DNA from 2 places in the Chryseobacterium sp. MYb264 genome. Region 2 is predicted to be linked to the other one. Evidence: riboswitches for the same ligand, from Rfam matches in the RefSeq annotation. Region 2 holds a riboswitch; the other holds the start of a gene.
What was found. Region 2 has a riboswitch for cobalamin ahead of VUJ46_RS17150 (TonB-dependent receptor). Riboswitches for the same ligand answer to the same signal wherever they lie in the genome.

Region 1 (5,587 bases), 2.3 Mb from region 2:
AGCCTTAATTTCATTAAGCTTTTTGCTGTTCTTTTTGCCATTTTTGAGAACCTGTTCTAATGCATCGATACAGAGACAAAATCCTATTCCAAATGCAGTTTTTAATAAAAATGGAAGTTCTGCAGATTCAACACTTTTACAAAAAGCACTAGATGAGAGAAATAAAAACATTGAGCAATACGAAGAAAATTACACTTTCAGTTTTTATAAATTATTAGACAAAACGTTTATAAATAATAGTAAAGAATTAAATTCTTCAGTATTTTCCGACTCTACATTTTATCCTTTACTCTGTTTATTGCTCGTATTTGTCTCAACATTTTTCATGCTAATCTTATCATTTTTAAAAAGAATTAATTTCATTAAAATATTAGGAATAATTAATATTTCACTTTTAGTAATTTGTTTAATCATCTTTTATGCAATAGATACAATTGATAGTTTTAGCCAGATTAAAATTGGATTTTATTTAGTATTTATTAATTTTTGTTTAATTATAATGATCTCTCATAAAATTCAAAAACTAACACAATCAAGGTTGTAAAATGTATAAGAGCAGAACTAAAAAAAATTAAATGAAAAAGCATTTTGTCCTTTCACTTAGCTTACTTAGCTTGATTTATTGTAAAAAGGAACATAAAAACGAGAGTTTTCTTAGTTCTAAGGTTGAAAAAATAGGGAAAGATAGCCTTATATCTCATAATAGTATTAAATATTTTAGGTTTCAACCTGATACGATTAGTAATATAAATATCGATGGATTTGAAACTAGCGATTCTTTTTCTTATCAGGGAAATAAATTTATCACTGGTTATTATAGACCTATTGAGGGAGAAATTGCGAATCCAGATACTGAAAATGACTACGGAAAAAGACTGTTGGTTATGAATGATAAAAATGAAATTATATTTAAAGGAATCGGCTCTGGGGATACTTTTCAGTATCAACCGAAATTTTACAGGAATGACTCAAATAATAAAGTGGTCATTATTTGTCAAATGGCTTTTGAATATTTCTTTGGTGGAGAAGCTTTTTTATTAGAAAACAATAAAATTAAACACATCGGAAATTTAGATATTGAATCAGACAAAATGGAAAAAAAATTAACTGATATTATTAAAATTGACGAATTAAAAAATGATATTATTTTCAGTTTTAAATCCGATTCTTTGTTATTGAGCCCCGGAAGCGACGATATTTTAATTCCCAATCATAATGTAAGATATATTTACAGCCATTCTAAACTTAGCCTAAAAAGATAATTATGCAAAAAGTCGCCATCATCTATCAGTCACGCACACCGCCACCAATCAACGGAATTATAAAGCCTATGAAGCCCGGCGGCTATTCGGATAGCGGCGCAGATATTGCCTATTCTCTGAAAAAGCAGAATATTGAAGTCATTACCCCAACAATAAATCCGCAAATTGATCATGATTTGGACTGGGTATTTCCTGATACCAAAGAAGGAATTCAGCTGGCGACTGCTAAAGGTGCGAATATTATTTGGCTGAATACGGTTTTATACAAAAATCATCCTATTGAAGAGTTTATACATCTGGGAATTTCAGTCGTTGGGCAGATTCCTGAAAATGTAGATCTTTACGATGATAAATGGATCACCAACGAACTTTTAAAATCCAATGGTCTACCGATTCCAAAATCTGTGATGATGGATCAGAAAAACAAGAATGATTTCGATCTTAATTTTTCTTTTCCCGTCGTGGCAAAGCCAATTCGCGGGCGCGGAAGTCAGGGAGTTTCTCTTGTTCAAAATGAGTATGAATTAAGAGACGTTCTGAATGAGATGTTTCATTCCAATACCTACGGTGAATCATTGTATGTAGAAGAATTTTTATCCGGGCAGGAAGTAACGGTTACCATAATGCCGCCGGGAAAATATTTCATTAATAAAGAAAATATCATTAAAAATAATTACTGGTCTTTGCCTGCTGTCAAACGCTTCAATCATGAAAATGGAATTGCCCCTTACAATGGAAAAGTAGCCATCACTAACAATAGCGAAGTATTACAGGATTCGGAATTACAGTCTCTGACTATTCAGCAATTGAATACCGCCTGTGAAAAAGCGGCAAGACTGGTAGAATCCAAAGCACCGATTCGTATCGATTGCAGAGCCAATTTTGTAGGAAAATATTTTCTTTTCGATCTTAATATGAAACCGAATATGACGGGAGCCTCAAGACCTCATCGGACAGATCAGGATAGTCTGACCGCATTGGCAGCAAGAAAAATAGGCTGGAATTTTGATGACCTGATTCTGAATATGCTGAATAATAGCTGGTGCTTGAATAATGATTAATTTTCTTTCCAGGTTAATACAACATTCTATAACATCAACCGATCAATATCATCGAAAAAAAATGTTTTATCGAATGAAAACTTCTTCCGAAATTTGATCCGTTAATAAATAAATTATGGAAATTCAAAATATTGATCATCTTGTTTTAACCGTTGCAAATATTGATAAAACAGTCGAGTTTTACACCTCTATTCTAGGTTTTGAAGTGGTCATTTTCGGTGAAAACAGAAAAGCGTTGACTTTCGGAAATCAAAAGATCAATCTTCATCAAAAAGGAAAAGAATTTGAACCTAAAGCTGAGCATCCGACTACCGGATCAGCTGATGTATGCTTTATTGTTAAAACGGATATTCATGAAGTTTTGGAGGAATTAAAGCAGAAAAATATAGAAATCATCGAAGGCATTGTTGAAAGAACTGGCGCTTTGGGAAAAATACAATCCGTATATTTCAGAGATCCGGATTTGAATTTGATTGAGGTGAGTAATTATCTTTAAGTCATTTCAGATAAAAAAATTCCGTATGTCTATTTCCAAGTTCAGAGTAAATTAATGAATAAGACTAAGAAAGTACCATTGGCAACATCAACTTCTCTCCTCCAGCTTCCCTCTCCCAGCCTTTTAAATACTCACCCCATGCGTATTCTTAACCTCCGCCATCACAAAAGTGCTGTGTGTACTTCCGATAGAATCTACGGAGCCTAATTTATTAAACACAAAATCCTGATAATGCTTCATATCTCTTACCTGAACTTTCAATAAGAAATCAAAATCGCCGGAAATATTATAACATTCCGCTACTTCATCGATCTGTAGAATATCTTTTACAAATGCATTTCCGACCGCCCGGTCGTGAATTTTCAGTCGGACCTGACAAAAAACAGTAAATCCACGGTTTAATTTTTCGGCTTCCAGAACAGCGGCATAATGCTTAATATACCCTTCCTGCTCCAGTCTTTTCATTCGTTCAAAAACGGGAGAAGCCGAAAGGTTAACTTCTTTCGCAAGCTCCTTTACGGTCAGTTTAGCATTTTTCTGAAGAATTCTTAACAGCTGAAGATCCTTTTCATCCAGTTTTTCCACGGAATATTATTCTTTTTTTTATTTTCTACTTCAAAAATACAGAATAAAAATCTTTTTTAATGAAACAAAACCAAATTTTATGCTTAATTTCAGGAATTAAACCAATGAATATACTTTATTAATTACCTTTGATTAAGATTTTGTTCTTTAACATACTTCATCAGAAGGAAAGGTTTTACATAAGGTAAATTAATAGGGAATCGTGTGAAAATCACGAGCTGTCGCGCAACTGTAAGTAATAACCCAAAGGTTTTTGTCCTTGTATATCCACTGTAATAACGGGAAGGATGACAAAAGCTGTTACAAGTCAGGAGACCTGCCTGTTCCGAATGATCAATGCTCTCGCGATTTGGAGTTTTTGGATCAGAAAGATGATACTTTGAGCGTATTTTTGTTTAAGATTTTATTTTTTTTAAACGCAAAGATTTTATTATTGAAGCTTCTTATTTTTAAGGAGCAAAGAATGACTAATTTTTCGCTGATGAAGCTGGTGTTTATGCATTTGCTTATTAAAATCAATGAAATTTATTTTCCTTTACCAACAACTTATTCTTTTCATTTAAAGGAAAAATTACATCCTCACTGTATCTAGTCGATTCATCAAAACCATTTTAAGAAAGCATTTCGAAGCAACTTAAAGAACTTTTAAAAGAAAATTTAATTTAAAAGTTTAAAAGAAATGCAAACACACATCCTTGGCTACCCGCGAATTGGCAGCAACAGAGAATTAAAAAAAGCCTGTGAATACTATTGGGCAGAAAAAATAACTTCAGACGAACTGCTGGAAGTCGGAAAAACCATTACCCAAAACAACTGGAAACTGCAGCAGGAAGCGGGAATCGACTGGATTCCATGCAATGATTTCTCTTATTACGATCAGGTTTTGGATATGACTTTAGCGGTTGGAGCCATTCCGGAACGTTATCAGGAGATTGCCTTCAAAAAATCTGAACTAGATCTTTACTTTGCGATGGCCAGAGGTTTTCAGAAAGACGGTTTAGACATCACAGCGATGGAAATGACGAAGTGGTTTGATACCAATTATCATTATATCGTTCCAGAATTTCATAAAAATCAGGAGTTTAAATTATTTTCAAATAAAATTATCCAGGAATTTATTGCAGCAAAGCAGGCTGGAATTAATGCAAAACCCGTAATTATCGGTTTACTGACCTATTTATTATTAGGAAAAGAGAAAGAAGAAGGTTTTTATAAATTAGATTTAGCGCAAAATTTACTTCCCGTTTATATTCAAATTTTAAAAGAGCTGGAAAATCATGGCGCAGAGTATATTCAGTTTGACGAGCCATTTTTAGCATTAGATTTAACTGAAAAAGCCAAAGAAACCTATCAATTGATCTATGCGGAACTCAGAAAACAGTTTCCGAAGCTTAAATTTATTGTAGCGACTTATTTTGAAGGATTAAAAGACAATCTTTCATTGGCCAATGCCCTTCCGATTGATGTTTTACATATCGATCTGGTTCGTTCTCCTGAACAATTGGATGAAGTTTTAACTCTAATTCCAGACAGTTTAAGCCTTTCTTTAGGAATTGTTGATGGAAGAAATATCTGGAAAAATGATTTCCAACACTCTTTACAGTTTATTAAAAAGGCAGTAGAAAAAATAGGTTCGGAGAGGTTATTTATTGCGCCTTCATGTTCATTGCTCCACTCTCCTTTCGATCTTGATTCTGAGAAAAACGAGAATACTTTATCTCCCGAAATCAAGCAATGGATGGCTTTTGCAAAACAAAAAGTAGATGAAATTGTAAGTTTAAAAAAATTAGCCTCAGAAAATCCAGATTATCATGCGTTGCAGGAATTAGCTGAAAATAGAAAAGCGATTGAAAACCGTAAAGTTTCTGCCTTAATTCACAATCAAAATGTAAAAGACCGTGTGGATGTAACAACGGAAGACGATGCACAAAGACATCATCCGTTTGCAATAAGAAAAGAAACGCAGCAAAAAGTGTTGAATCTTCCTTTATTTCCAACGACTACGATTGGTTCTTTTCCACAGACCAAAGAAGTGCGAAACTGGAGGGCAAAATTCAAAAAAGGCGAACTGAATGCTCAGGAATACGATACTTTGCTTAAACAGGAAACCGAAAGAACCATCCGTTGGCAGGAAGAAATCGGGATCGACGTGTTGGTGCACGGAGAATTTGAAAGAAATGACA
Region 2 (5,587 bases):
TAAATATGACCGTATGAAGCAAGGGAAAGAAAATTTTTCTTCAGAAGAACTGCAAGGAATGAATTTATTTCAACAGAAATGTTCATCATGTCACAGCGGAGAATTATTTACCGATGAAAGTTTTAGAAATACCGGGATGTATTATAATACGCAGTTTAAAGATGCGGGACGTTATCGCGTAACGCTGGAACAGGTGGATTGGATGAAATTCCGGGTTCCGAGCTTAAGAAATGTTGAATATACAGCGCCTTATATGCATGACGGCAGGTTTTATACTTTGGAAGCGGTGTTGAATTTCTACTCGGATAATGTGGAAGATAACCCCAATTTAGATCCTCAGTTAAAGCAAAATAATCATCCCGGAATTTCTATGAATGCGCAGGAAAAACAATTCATCATCACTTTCCTGAAAACGTTATCTGATAAAAATTTCATTTCTAATCCAAAATTTGCGGAATAATTTTTTTTAAACATGAATAAAATATTTTTAATTATAAGCTTGATTTTGTTTAATTTAAATCAGGCGAAACCTAAGAATGACAGTCTTTATATTCCTGATGAGGTTCATCAAGTTTTTTTTGATGATTGTGACGCCTGCGGTTGCGGAGCTGGAAACGGCTCATCAGGTTTTGAATCTTTACTGAATCCTCAGTTTATTGGAATAAAATATTTTGCCCAGCATTATAAAGCCAAAGAAAATCTGTTTGTAAAAGATTTAACTCAGGATCAGTATTTTAATACAATTCAGCTATGGGCAAGAATTCCGGTAACGCAAAAACTGAGTGTTTATGGAAGTTTACCGTTTCATTTTCACGAGAAGCAGACCTTGCAGGGAGATATAAATATCAACGGAATCGGAGATTTTAATATGATGGGAATCTATCAACTGCTAAATTCCAAGAATAATATCCATCAGCTGAATGGGGGGGTAGGAATAAAAGTTCCGTTAGGGAAATTTGATGAAAAGGGAATTACGGGGGTAAATCCAAGTTTTCAGCTGGGAACAGGGAGCTGGGATTACCAGATGGTACTCAATTATAAATTTCAGAAAAATAAACTGGCTATTTTACTGAACACCGATTACACCATTAAGACAGAAAATAAAAAGCATTATAATTTCGGAAATCAATGGAATTATGCTGCAACCGGTTTTTATCAGTTTGTGGAGAATGATAGACTCATTTTCTCCGGAAAAACGGGTTTGCAAGGAGAAGTTTTTGATCAAAATAAACAGTTTAATGAAGCACTGCCAAGAACAGCAGGAAGTGCTTTGTATGGAAAGCTGGGTTTTGAGGCTTCCTATAAAAAAATCAGTTTGGGAAGTGAAGTCATGCTTCCGGTATATTCCAATTTGGCGGGCGGCGATATTCAGGCGAAATCGCGTTTTAGTGTTTTCGTTAATTTTGGGATTTAAGAGAATATTTTAAACGAAAAGATTTATTTAAACTTCTTTTTATTTAAAGGAGCAAAGTTGAACAGCAAAGCTGTTTGATGAAGCTCTATAAAAACGTTCGCTTCATCAAATCAATTTTAATTGATTCATTCTTTGCTCCTTAAAAATATTCACAACAAAAATAAAACTTTGCGTTAAAAAAAATATAGTTCAATAAATCAATTTTAGGATTTATTCGATTGAAAATCATTGAATTAAATTCAATTTTGTTTCTATGATTTATTTTCTATCTTTGCCGAAATCTGGTGAGCCATAAAAAGCGCTTAAAAGGGAATCCGGTGAAAATCCGGGACAGACCCGCTGCTGTAAGCTCCACACCAAAGTTTTTGAAGATCATATCCACTGTTTTTTAATGGGAAGGATTTCAAAAACGGAGTAAGTCAGAAGACCTGCCAGACCATAAACGTTTGACGCTTTCGTGGAATAAAGCTTAGGACATCATTGATCTTGTGTGGTTTACGACTGCGCTTTATCGGTGTATTCTTATATCCATTAGCGTCATCATGATCTAAATGAGCTAATGGTGGCAAAAGTTCTTACATCTCAACTTTATAAGGTTGTTTTCGCAGTTTTTGTGTTAACAGCGCCATGGTTGTTTTCACAATCCAAAAAAGACACGGTAAAGGAGAAAAGCATTCTTCCGGTTACGATTTATAAAAAGAATTTTAAAGAGATCCTTCCTGCGCAAACGCTTTCTGGAGAACAACTGGAAAGGCTCAACAGTCAGTCGGTGGCCGATGCGCTGAGGTATTTTTCAGGAGTTCAGATCAAAGATTACGGTGGAATAGGTGGTTTGAAAACCATTAATGTTAGAAGCCTTGGAAGCCAGCATGTAGGTGTATTCTATGACGGGATACAGCTGGGAAATGCTCAAAACGGGCTGGTAGATTTGGGAAGATATTCCTTAGATGATCTGGAAGAAATTTCTTTGTATAACGGTCAGAAAAGCGAAATTTTTCAATCGGCAAAAGACTTCGGCTCATCAGGTTCAATTTACTTGCAGCCTAAAACACCTTCTTTTAAGGGGAATAAAAAGACAAATTTTGTCATAAGACTGAAAAATGCTTCTATTGACTTATTTAATCCATCTTTTCGTTTAGAACAAAAATTATCGCAAAAGATTTCTGCAAGTTTTAGTTCTGAGTTTTTGCAAAGTGATGGTGTTTACAGATATCGCTATGCCAAAAAGTTTCCCGACGGAGAGCAGGCGTATGATACGATTGCTAAAAGGCAGGATTCGGATTTGAGGGCGAAACGTTTTGAAACATCCATCAACGGGAATTTAAATAATGGGAACTGGAACGTTCGTGGTTATGGATATATTTCTAATCGTGGCTTACCTGGTTCTATAGTTAACGGGCGTTTTGACGCAAGAGGTTCCAGAATGGTGGATGAAAATTATTTTGTGCAGGCTCATCTAAGAAAAAAGCTATTTCCAAAACTGGAGACTCAGCTGAAAGCGAAATTTGCATACGATTATACCCGTTTTCTGGATACCGTTCAGTCACAGTTGATCAAGTATTCAGATAATACTTAGTCGCTCCTTAAAAAGCTGTTTTTTGACTTTGAAAATTATATTTGCCTAAAAAGATTCGGAGAACAAGTTCGAGCCAAAGAAGAATTTGTTGTTTGATTTGATTCAATCTCATCTTCAAATTGTATCCAATCCCTGCTAATAATGCATTATTAATATCTCCAGCCACTCCTTTCAGGAAGTTTAATCCTAAGGAGTGGTTTCTTTTTAAATGAGAGATACAAGGTTCTATGGCTGCTCTTGCCCGGAATCTTAATCTGGCTACTTGTTGCCCATATTTTGTTTTTTCTTTTTTTGCGGGAAGCAAAATTGCTGTTCCTTCCACTTCTTTGATTCCTTTAAATCCTCTGTCTGTAGTGGCTTTCGTAGGTCTTGTTCCGCCAACGGATTTTCTTACCCTCTCACTCTGTGCCAATGATTCTTCAAGAGTTTTACTATCGTGAGGATTGCCAGAAAATCTCTTTACCGAGCTGATGATCCCTGTTTTCCGACCTCTTACTACTGCTACTTTTGTCCCAAACTCGTATGCTTTTCCCGATTTTCCTTTCGCAATACACGCAACTTGTGGCTCGTGAAGACTGTAAATTTTATCTTTCGTGGTACGTTCTTGGGTGAGTGCTTTAAGGTAAATTTTAAAAACGTCTTCGTAGCCTTTCAAAACATCTTTAGGAAGTTTTCTTTCCAATTCCCGAAGAACTCTTTTACCAATCGTCCTGAGCTTTTTCCTCGCCATTTTTGCCTTCTTCTGTCTTCTGGGATGATGTCCAAAAAAAGCGTCCCGCAATAATTGTTTGCTCACTCTTCTGTAGCTTTGTCTTTGTACAACGCTCTCTTTTTCTGCTATTTTTCTACAATTGTCGATTACTTTTTTTGCTAATTTGGCATCGGTAGGAAAGGTAATGTTCTTCTCCTGAACCGTCGTATCTACCTGAACTTCATCTTCTGTTTTGGCTTTGGGATGGAGAGAAACGCTTTGTCCCAAAAGAAATTCCAAACCCTTATCTCCAATTCTTTTTCTGAAGTGTACAAAATTGCTCGGATCGAAAGGCTGCTCTGTCTGGAAAAAGGTTTCTCCGGTAAAATATTGCCAATACGCATTCTCAATCCATCTCTCTATTACACTTTCATCACTTTCTTTAAACATTTCCTTGAGCAAAAGCATTCCTGCTATTTTACGGATAGCAATAGAAGGTCTTCCGTTTTCTGAAAATAATTTCTCAAACTCTGACTCCATTTTATCCCAGGAAATCTCCCCAGCTAATTTTACCACCGGATGCTCCATATTAATAAGCTCCGTAAGCCTGGTCTTGAATAAATTCTGCTGTAAATCCTCTCTTATTTTGCCTAACATTTTGCCACTTTTTATATCCTAAAAATACAATTTATTGCAATTTTTTACAACGATTTTTTACGAAATATAAGTGCATAAAAACTGATAATCAAAATATTACTTGGTTTTTAAGGAATGACTACTTATATTCAAAAAGAGTTTTATATTTCATCATCCAATTTATATTCTATTACTCCTAATTGGGATTTGAGTGTGAGCGGTGACTTCCAGTATAATCATCTGGATGCTGATTTAATCAATTTTACCTATCCTACTCGTTATACCTCACTTGTGGCATTGGCAACCACCTATCAATGGGAGAGGTTTAAATTTTTAGGAAGTATTTTAGGAACATTTGTGCAGGAGAAAGTTGAATTAAATTCGAAATCTCCAGATAAAAGAGAGTGGACACCCGCATTATTTTTGAGCTATCAGCCTGCAATAATTCCTGAACTTACCCTTAGAGCTTTCTATAAAAGAATTTTCCGAATGCCCACCTTCAATGATCTGTACTATACGAGTATAGGGAATACCTACTTAAAACCTGAATATACCAATCAATACAATATCGGTTTTACCTATCAAAAATCTTTTAGTAAGGCAATTCTTCAAAATTTGTATGTGAAGGTAGATGGCTATTACAATAAAGTAGAAGATAAAATCATTGCTGCGCCCAACGGAAGCATGTTTCGATGGCTGATGATGAATCTTGGGTTGGTGGAGATTATTGGAACTGATGTAAATGTACAGGCAGAATTGCAAGCAGGAAATGTACTCTTAAAACCTTTATTGTCTTATACTTACCAAAGTGCAAAAGATATGAGTGATCCTGAAGATAGTTTTTATAAACATCAAATTCCTTACACGCCTTGGCATAGCGGAACTTTCACCTTAATGGCAGATTATAAAGATTGGAGTTTTAATTACAGTGCAATGTATGTAGGAAAAAGGTATGATGGGAATCAGGATAATATCAAGGTTAATGAAGTGCAGCCTTGGTATACCCATGATCTTTCGGTTCAGAAGAAGTTTAATTGGCATAGGCAGCAATTTAAGGTAAGCCTTGAAGTGAATAATGTTTTTAATCAATATTATGATGTGGTTATTAATTATCCCATGCCTGGAAGAAATTTTAAACTTATTTTAAATTATACACTATGAAAAAGCTAAACTTTTTTCTATTGTTTTCAATATTTATTCTTCTTATTTCATGTCGTACAGATGAAATTATAGTACGTGCTGAGGTAGAAGAAGGTCTTGCGAAACCTGA

Region 1: linked by a shared signal. The riboswitch ahead of metE (5-methyltetrahydropteroyltriglutamate--homocysteine S-methyltransferase) and the one ahead of VUJ46_RS17150 (TonB-dependent receptor) in region 2 are both predicted to bind cobalamin.

What each region holds. Positions count from the first base shown of each region.
Region 1 is NZ_CP142422.1:1,019,056-1,024,642, forward strand. It holds gene VUJ46_RS04480 (hypothetical protein) at 1-544, shown strand, start outside; gene VUJ46_RS04485 (hypothetical protein) at 576-1,262, shown strand; gene VUJ46_RS04490 (ATP-grasp domain-containing protein) at 1,265-2,323, shown strand; gene VUJ46_RS04495 (VOC family protein) at 2,439-2,819, shown strand; gene VUJ46_RS04500 (Lrp/AsnC family transcriptional regulator) at 2,943-3,404, opposite strand; cobalamin riboswitch at 3,558-3,743, shown strand; gene metE (5-methyltetrahydropteroyltriglutamate--homocysteine S-methyltransferase) at 4,084-5,587, shown strand, end outside.
Region 2 is NZ_CP142422.1:3,948,298-3,953,884, forward strand. It holds gene VUJ46_RS17140 (cytochrome-c peroxidase) at 1-460, shown strand, start outside; gene VUJ46_RS17145 (transporter) at 473-1,414, shown strand; cobalamin riboswitch at 1,680-1,864, shown strand; gene VUJ46_RS17150 (TonB-dependent receptor) at 1,974-2,990, shown strand; gene VUJ46_RS17155 (IS5 family transposase) at 2,998-4,338, opposite strand; gene VUJ46_RS17160 (TonB-dependent receptor domain-containing protein) at 4,453-5,478, shown strand; gene VUJ46_RS17165 (YncE family protein) at 5,475-5,587, shown strand, end outside.